2 regions of the Microbacterium shimangi genome follow, and region 2 is predicted to be linked to the other one. Evidence: predicted binding sites of a transcription regulator. Region 2 holds the regulator's gene; the other holds the start of a gene.
What was found. The regulator LexA, encoded in region 2, represses DNA repair genes until DNA is damaged. The targets are predictions, from matches to a motif close to TCGAACANNTGTTCGA.
Positions count from the first base shown of each region.

Region 1: a site for LexA is predicted at 2,053-2,068, ahead of ACFXQA_RS05670 (HNH endonuclease signature motif containing protein). Genes of this name have one in related genera too.

Region 1 covers NZ_JBIGII010000003.1:835,335-839,749, reverse strand. Annotated here, with positions in the region: gene ACFXQA_RS05675 (MFS transporter) at 1-607, shown strand, start outside; gene ACFXQA_RS05670 (HNH endonuclease signature motif containing protein) at 681-2,042, opposite strand; gene ACFXQA_RS05665 (MarR family winged helix-turn-helix transcriptional regulator) at 2,222-2,737, opposite strand; gene ACFXQA_RS05660 (MarR family winged helix-turn-helix transcriptional regulator) at 2,856-3,527, shown strand; gene ACFXQA_RS05655 (hypothetical protein) at 3,547-4,415, opposite strand, start outside.
Region 2 covers NZ_JBIGII010000001.1:25,827-30,241, reverse strand. Annotated here, with positions in the region: gene hflX (GTPase HflX) at 1-259, shown strand, start outside; gene ACFXQA_RS00155 (S9 family peptidase) at 327-2,246, opposite strand; gene lexA (transcriptional repressor LexA) at 2,280-2,957, opposite strand; gene ACFXQA_RS00145 (LysM peptidoglycan-binding domain-containing protein) at 3,226-3,603, shown strand; gene ACFXQA_RS00140 (histidinol-phosphate transaminase) at 3,624-4,415, shown strand, end outside.

The DNA.
Region 1 (4,415 bases), on a different contig from region 2:
GCTGCTGATCAAAGACGTCATCGGGCTGTATCGCAACACCGAGACGCGACCGACGTTCTGGTTCCTCGTCTCGAGCGCCGTCTTCCGCGACGGCCTCGCGGGGGTCTTCGCCTACGGCGCGATCATCGCCGGCGGTGTTTTCGGGTTCGACTTCATCAAACTCGTCATCTTCGGCATCGCGGCGAACCTCGTCGCCGGCATCTCGACGATCCTCGCCGGACGCCTCGACGACCGTTTCGGCGCGAAGAAGATCATCGTGACGGCGCTGATCGGCATGATCATCGCCGGGCTCGCGGTGTTCTTCCTCCGCGACGGCGGGCAGGTCGTCTTCTGGATCGGCGGGCTCATCCTCTGCGCCTTCGTCGGTCCTGCCCAGGCCGCTGCTCGTTCGTTCCTCGCCCGCGTCACCCCCGCCGGGCGCGAGGGCGAAATCTTCGGCCTGTACGCCACGACGGGTCGGGCCGCGAGCTGGATCTCGTCAGCGCTCTGGTCGCTTCTCATCGTCATCACGAGCGTCACCGCGTTCGGCATTCTCGGCATCGTCATCGTTCTCGTCGTGGGGTTGGCCCTGCTCCTGCCGGTGCGCACCCCGCGGGTCGGCGGATAGCCGCCACCCCGAGCCCCCGCTGATTCCGCGAAGCCGGCCCCTGAGCCTGTCGAAGGGCCCCGCGGGCTCGCGATTAGAAGGGTGCGGCCCCGCCAGCCCCCGCCTGGTCGGGCGCGGGTCGGAACGTGGGCACCTTTCGTTCCGGATGGACGATGAATCGTCTCCCGCCCGGTGAGAGCCACTCGATCGCGCCACCACTCCCGTCGAGTTGGGCGACCCGCCACCCGCCGTGGTGTTTGACGGTGTGGTGTCCGACGCAGAGGGGGGTGAGGTTCGTGAGTTCTGTTCTGCCGCCGTGTTCCCACGCGATCTGATGATCGATCTGGCACCGGTCGGCGGGGATCCCGCACCCGGGCGCGGAACATCGCTCCGCCCGCCACCTCACCACCCGCCGCAGCGACTCCGGGGGCCGATACAGATCACGCCCCACCGAGAGAACCACCCCGGTCTCGGGGTGGGTGAGCACCCGCATCCACCCCTCCGCCCCACCACACAACTCCCGCGCCTCGCCGATCGGGATCGGCCCGACCCCCTCCACCACCGCCGGGTCCGTCCTCGCGTGGGCGTGGTCGAGGAGGGACAACGCCGGCACCGTCACCGCGACCGTCGCCCGGATCCCCCGCACCGCCCCCGGAGTGCTGTCGATCTCCCCATCCACCAACAGATCGACCACCACATCGGCGCGGAGTTCATCGAGGGTGCGTTCCTCGCCTTCTTCCGCGGCGAGGACCTTCCCGATCGCGGTGACCCGGTTCGCGACCGCCCGGATCTTCACCATCGACGCGTGAACAAGCAGCCATCCCATCCCGTCATCGGCGGGTTGCACCACCATCCGCCGCTCCCGCAACGCCTCCCGGTGACGCTCCTCCAACGTCGCCGCCCGCACCGTCTCCACCAGCGCCCGCAGTCGCCGGCGGAACGCACCCAGCGCGTGAGTCTCGGCAAGCTCCACCCCCAGGGGGACGACCCGGTCGCGGAGTTCCGGTTCGACCGTGTCGACGAGCTCCACGAACACCTCACCGTGACGCTCCGTCGTGCGGGCACGCGACAACGACTCCCACATCGTCGGATACCGGTTCACGAGACCATCAGCGGTGATCAGCATCCGCTCCGCCGCGTTCTCCGTCACCTGCAACACCGCCGCCAACTCCAACCGCAACGACCGCCAGATGATCTCCGACGTCACCCCACGAAACCGGTCACCCTCCACCATCGCGTCACGACGCAGGGCCTCGACCCGCTGGAACCGATGCGCCGCGAACGACGACATCAACGTCGACACATCCATCACGTCATCGAGCGCGTCACGCCCACCCGCAGCGCGACCCGCCTCCGCATCGAACCACTCACGATCCTCGTTGGAGACGGAATCGAACCCGTACGACGCACGCACTTCGGGGGCCTCGCCCGCGGGATGTTCGCCGTGCTCGCTCATGATCAAAGACTAGAACATACCTCCGACACTCGAACTTGCGGGCCGACCCTCCTGGCAAGCCCGCCCTCGGACGCTTCGACAAGCTCAGCGACCGCGACTCGACGAGACGCACGAGAGGAGCACAGCCGCCGCCAACCCGCTCAGCGACCGAAACCCGGCGGAATGCGCGGGGCGGCTCGCTAACGCGGCCAGGCCTCCGCGAACTTCGCGAGAAGGCGGGCGAATTCTGCCCGGTCGGCCTCGGTGAAGTCCGCCAAGGCCGTGCTCACCGCATCGCGGCGCTCGCCCCGAAAGCCGCGGACGAGCGCATCGCCGGCGTCGGTGAGGGCGATACGCGTGCGCCGCGCGTCGGCCGGATCGGCCTCCCGCCTCACCAGCCCGTGATCGGCCAGCTGCTGCACCAGGCGTGAGGCGCGCGGCTGGTCCACACCGATCGCTGCGGCGGCTTCGCTGACCGTGAGGGGGTCGGATGCTGCGAGCAGAGCCTCGAGCAGACGCAACCGCGCCGGCCCACCGAACCGGCCGCGCCCGCGCTCGGCCCACGGCGGTGCACCGGACATTCCCCCGTGGGCATGGGGGCCGCCGTGACTCCATGGCCCGTGCGCTCCACCGTCCGGGCTCCACGGGGGTCGCGGACGACCGCCACGCAAGCGAGCGAGCGCGGCAGCGATCTGTTCGGCGGGATCGGTGGTCACGGCATCCAATTTACATGTGACTTGACATGCATGCGAAATACATGTCACTCTACAACTACTTGTCATAAGACATACATCCCGGTGGCCGTCTAGGCCCCGCAACGAAAGGACTCTCCCCATGGAGAACTCAGACACCAACGAAAACGAAACCCCCCGTCGTCCGCTCGGCTACTGGCTGCGCGTCGTCGACGGCCTCCTCGCCCACGAGTTCGCCGCGTCGCTCGACGACGCCGATGTCTCGCGTCGCGACTGGATGCTGCTGAACGCCGTCGACAGCAGCGTCGACACCCCGTGGTTGGCCGAGCGGCTCGCCCGAAAGAGCGGCCGTGTCCGCCGCCTCGCCGACCGCGGCTGGATCGTCGAGGCCGACGGTCGATGGGAGCTGACCGAAGCCGGCAGGGCCGAGAAGGATCGGCTCGCCGCCCTGGTCGACGGAATGCGCGAGCGCGTCTCGGGCGCCGTCTCACCCGAGGACTTCGACACCACGCTCGCCTCGCTCGAGGCGATCGCGCGTGAGCTCGGCTGGGACGAGAGCGCCGATGCGGGCCACCGCCGCCACGGCTTCGCCGGCGGATTCGGCCCGGGTTTCCGGGACGGCTTCGGGGGCGGCCACCGCGGCTTCGGCCCGGGTCACCGAGGCTTCGGTCCCGGCCACGGGCACCGCGGATTCGGCCACGGCCGCGACCATGGCTGCGGCGACCACCAGCCGCACGGCGAGCAGGCCTATGAGCGCGGCTTCACCGCCGGGTTCGAGCGGGGTCGCGCCGCCGCATCCGCTCCCGTCGCCTGACCGGGGTTCGGCACCGCCCTCAGCCGACGGGCGTTCCCCTCGGCCGCACCCTCGCCAGTTGCAGGGTGCGGTCGAGGAAGAACACCGCACGGGCGAGAGCGGCGGGGCTCTGCTCCTCCCCCACGTTCGCGAGCGCGACGACCGCGGTCGACACCCCGAGTGCGTCGAGGGCCGCCCCCCGACGTTCGAGCTGCACGAGCTGTGCGGGCGAGGCGCGCCGGCCGGTCGCCGCGAGGGACACCACGGCCTCGAGCGCGGCGCGCGTCTGGGCGATGAGCGGCGGGTCGACCGGCGCAGCCCCCGCCCGAGGAAGCCGTTCGAGAACCCGGGAGGTCGGCACGGCCGACTTCGGCCGGGCGACCGGAGTGAGCGAGAGCGAGACCGCCTCGAGCCCTCCCCGCGCGGCACAGAAGACGGTGAGCGGCAGCATCCCTTCGTCTCGGTGCTCGGCAGCGACGGCGGCGACATCGCGGTCGTCTTCGATGAGGGCGATCAGAGCACCGACCGCCGTCTGATCGGCCGCCGGCAGACGAAACTGCTCGATCCCGCGGCCTTCCGAGGCGACAGACCACACCAACTCTTGGCGCACCCCGTCCACGGCGAGGGCGAGGGTTCGCCCCACCCACACGATGACGGGCACCGTTCGCGCCCTGCCGAAGGTGACGATCGCGGAGGAATCGGCTGCCCGCACCCCCCTCAGGTCATCCTCGGTGAGCGCGGCGCCCGACACGAAGCGGGTGCGCGCGGTCACACTGACGCTGCCGTCGTCGCGCACCTCCATGCCGCTCAGACCGAAACGGCCCGCCGCGATGCGTGCCGGCGACACCTCCCACAGAGCCGGTGCGTCCCACGATCGGGTGAACCCCGGATCTTCGCCCGCCCGTCGGG
Region 2 (4,415 bases):
CGGCCTCGTGTCGTCGGCACTGTTCGTCTCGTCGCGCACCGGCGAGGGCATCGACGAACTCCGGGCCGTCATCGAGCAGGCGTTGCCGCTCCCGGCGGTCGAGGTGCGCGCGGTGGTTCCCTACGACCGGGGCGATCTCGTCTCGGCCGCACACGAGAGCGGCATCATCGTCTCGCAGGAGCACCAGGAGGAGGGCACTTTCCTCCACGCGCACGTCGGTGCGAAGCTCGCCTCCGACCTCGAGCCGTTCTCGGCCTGAGCATCATCGCGGCTGCCCCGCAGCATCCGTCACCGTCATCTGCACAGACGCTGAGGACAGCCGGTGACTACTCCAGCCGAATCGGAGCCACCCCGGGAGTAGCGAAGCCGAACACCTCGCCGAGGAACGACAGTTCGCTCTCGAGCGCGTGGACGATCGTCTCTCCGCGGCGGAAACCGTGGCCCTCGCCCTCGTACAAGACGTAGGCGTGGGGCACGCCCCGCTCGATGAGCGCGTCGCGAATGGCTTCGGCCTGTGTCGGTGGGACGACGGCGTCTTCAGAACCCTGGAGGATCAGCATCGGTACCCGGAACCGATCGGCCGCAGTCAAGGGTGAGCGGTCGATGTACAGCTGCTCCGCTTCGGGGAGGGGCCCGATGAGTCCGTCGAGGTAGCGCGCCTCGAAGTCGTGCGTGTCGGCGGCGAGAGCGCGGGCATCGCCGACGCCGTAGCGCGAGATCCCCGCGGCGAATGCGTCGGTGCGTACGAGCGCGGAAAGAACGGTCCAGCCCCCCGCTGATCCTCCCTCGATCGCGACGCGCGCGGGGTCGGCGAGGCCCTGGTCGCAGAGTGCTGCTGCCGCGGCGGCGACGTCATCGACATCGACGACGCCCCACTGGCCGCGGAGTCGTTCACGGTAGGCCCGGCCGTACCCGGTCGAGCCGCCGTAGTTGACGTCGAGCACTCCGATGCCGCGGCTCGTGAAGTAGGCGATCTTGGCGGATGCTGCAGGGCCGACGTGCGAGGTGGGTCCGCCGTGCACCAGCACGAGGTACGGCGGCTTCTCGTCGGCCGGCGCCTCGGCATCGGGGCTGGTCGGCGGGTACACGAACGCGTGGACAGGCCCGTGCGGCCCCGGCGCCCGCAGCTCTCGCGCGACGGGGAACCACTCCTCGCCCAGGGTGCCGCGCTCGCCCGCGACGCGGTCGATTCGGGGGTCGGCGGCGTCCGTGAGGTCGACGACCCAGAGCCCCGACCCGCCTGAGGCGGTCGCACCCGATACCAGGGCGCGATGACCCGCGACGTCTTCGACGGCGGCACCCGCCACCACCGGCGTCGCGAGGGGCGTCGCCCGCCCGTCCGCGATGACGACGATCTGGTCGCCGCCATTGGTGCGCACAGCGACGATTCGGCCGTCCTCGAGCGCGCCGAACCAACGGGTGCCGAGCACCCAGAGCGCACCGCCCGTGTCGGCGTTGCTCGGCGCCAGCGCGATGGGCGCCTCGCCCGGTGCGGCACGCCACAGGTTCCAGCGGCCGGAGGGGTCGTCGACGTACGTGAGCTCGTTCGCCCCCGTCCACACCGGCTGAAGGGCTGCGGTGCCGGGTTCGTTGATCGTGCGACCGGGCGTGCCGCTGCCCTCTACCAGGTCTGCCACGCGCAGCCGGGTCTGATCCCACGGCATGTCGGGGTGATCCCACGCGACCCAGGCGAGTCGCGAGCCGTCTGCCGACAGAGCAGGCTGCGCGACGAAATCGCTGCCCGCGACGACCGTCACGACGAGGGCACCGTCGGTTGCGGCAGAGCCGTCGAGGGGGATGCGCACGATGTCGCGCTTCGGCACGGGGTGGGTGCCGTGGCGCTCACGCACCGCCAGCAGGGTGCCCGCCGCCCAGGTGAGACCCGCGAAACGAGCGGTGGGGTCGTCGGGGGTGAGCGCACGCGGCTCGCCGCCCGGGGCGAGTGCCCACACCCGCTGGTCGGCCTGAGAGGAGAAGACCAGCGCGTCGCCCGCGGCCGTCCACGCGCCGCCGCCGTACTCGTGCACTTTCGACCGGGCGCTGAGCGGGTTCGGCAGGATGTCGTCGACCGAACCATCGGCCCGACGTCGCCGCACGGTGGTGCGCCCTCCCTCGGACGGCACCGTCTGGCCCCACCAGACCTCGTCGCCGACGAATCGTGCACCGTCCATCCGGGGCGAAGCGGCCGCCACCATCTGGGCGGTGAGCGGCGAGGGCCAGGAGCCGTACGGGGTGGGGGAGGACATTCCCTCACCCTATGACGGGCGGATCACGTCGAGTCAGACCGCGCGAAGCACCGCGACGACTTTGCCCAGGACGACGGCCTCGTCTCCGAGGATCGGTTCGAACGCGCTGTTGCGGGGGAGGAGCCAGGTGTGCCCGTCGCGGCGGCGGAATGTCTTGACGGTGGCTTCGCCGTCGAGCATGGCCGCGACGATCTCGCCGTTCTCGGCGTTCGACTGCGAGCGGATCACGACCCAGTCGCCGTCGCAGATCGCGGCGTCGATCATCGACTCGCCCGACACCTTCAGCATGAACAGATCGCCCTTGCCGACCAGCTGCCGCGGCAGGGGGAAGACCTCATCGACCTGCTGGTCGGCCGTGATGGGCACGCCGGCGGCGATGCGGCCGACGAGCGGCACGAGAGCTGCGTCGCCCACGGTGGGCCCGGTGTCGGCGGGGTTCTCGGTCGACGTGCCCGGCAGGTCGATGAGGACCTCCATCGCGCGGGTCTTGCCGGGGTCGCGCCGCAGGTATCCGCTGAGCTCGAGCTGGTTCAGCTGGTGCGTCACGCTCGAGAGCGACTTGAGTCCGACCGCGTCGCCGATCTCTCGCATGCTGGGCGGGTACCCGTGACGACTGATAGAGCGCTGGATGACCTCGAGGATCGCCATCTGCTTGTCGCTGAGGCTTTTCCGTCGTCGCGTCTGCGGCTTGTCTCGGGCGCCGGACGGCATCGCGTCGCTCATTCTGGCTGCTCCCTCTCGCGCCTGGGGGGCGCGGGTCTTCGAATGTCGGAGGTCCGTGGTGGTCTCTCCCTGTCGAAACCGTATCCGGATTCTTTCGCGTTGCACGGCTGATCGCCGCGTGTCGCGTTCGATCGATCTGCGATCAGGTCGGTCTTGACACCGTGACTGTATCGAAGATAGCTTCGGAATAGAGGTTCGCATCGGAACCTCCCGGCAGAGGCTCCGATGCGAATCTCTCACCTCAGGAGGAAACCCCATGACCGCCATCGCACTCGCCCCCAGCGCACCTGCTGCTCTTCCCGCAGCCTCGTCGACGCGCCTTCGTCTGACCGTCCGCGGCCGTCGGGTGCTCGCGGGGCTCGCCGCGTTCCCGGTCGCCGTCGCGATCTGCTTCGTCGCGATCAGCGGGGGTTCCGCGCTCGCTTCGCGCGATGCCGGAGCACCGGCGGGCACCTTCTCCGAGGTCACGGTCATGGCGGGCGATTCGCTGTGGGGCATCGCGCAAGAGGTCGCCCCGTCGGCCGATCCCCGCGATGTCGTCGACGCGATCGTGCGACTGAACGCCCTCGACGGCGTCGCCGTGTCCGCAGGACAGCGCCTCGCCATCCCCGCGGAGTACGCCACCACCCTCTGAGTCGGCCCTAGCATCGAGGGGTGACGACGCTCGACGATCTCCCTCTCCGCGACGACCTGCGAGGAATGAAGCCCTACGGTGCGCCGCAGGCGGCGCTTCCCGTGACGCTGAACGTCAACGAGAACACCCACCCCGTCCCGGACGAGGTCTCGGCAGACATCATGGATGCCGTGGCTCACGCGCTCCACGACATCAACCGCTACCCCGATCGTGAGTTCACGGGCCTGCGCGAGGCCTTCGCCGACTACTTGGGTGAGGGGCTGACGCGCGACCAGATCTGGGCGGGTAACGGATCGAATGAGGTTCTGCAGCACCTGCTTCAGGCTTTCGCCGGGCCGGGTCGCACCGCATTCTCCTTCGGTCCGACGTATTCGATGTATCCGCTGCTCACGCGCGGCACGGGCGCCGAGTGGGTCTCCGGCCGCCGCGGGCACGACTACGCGGTCAGTCCTGCTTCCGCGGTGGATCAGATCACCGAGGTGCGGCCTGATGTGACCTTCCTCTGCGCGCCGAACAACCCGACCGGAACGCCCATGTCGCTCGAAGTGATCGAGGCGGCGTACGCGGCGACCGACGGAATCGTGATCGTCGACGAGGCCTACCAGGAGTTCGCGCCGCGCGATGTGCCGTCTGCGGTGTCCCTCCTCCCCGGCAGGCCGAGGCTCGCGGTCTCGCGCACGATGAGCAAGGCGTTCGCGTTCGCAGGCGCACGCGTGGGCTACCTGGCCGCCGATCCCGCGCTGATCGATGCTCTCCGACTCGTGCGGCTGCCCTACCACCTGAGCGCGCTGACGCAGGCGGCGGCCACAGCC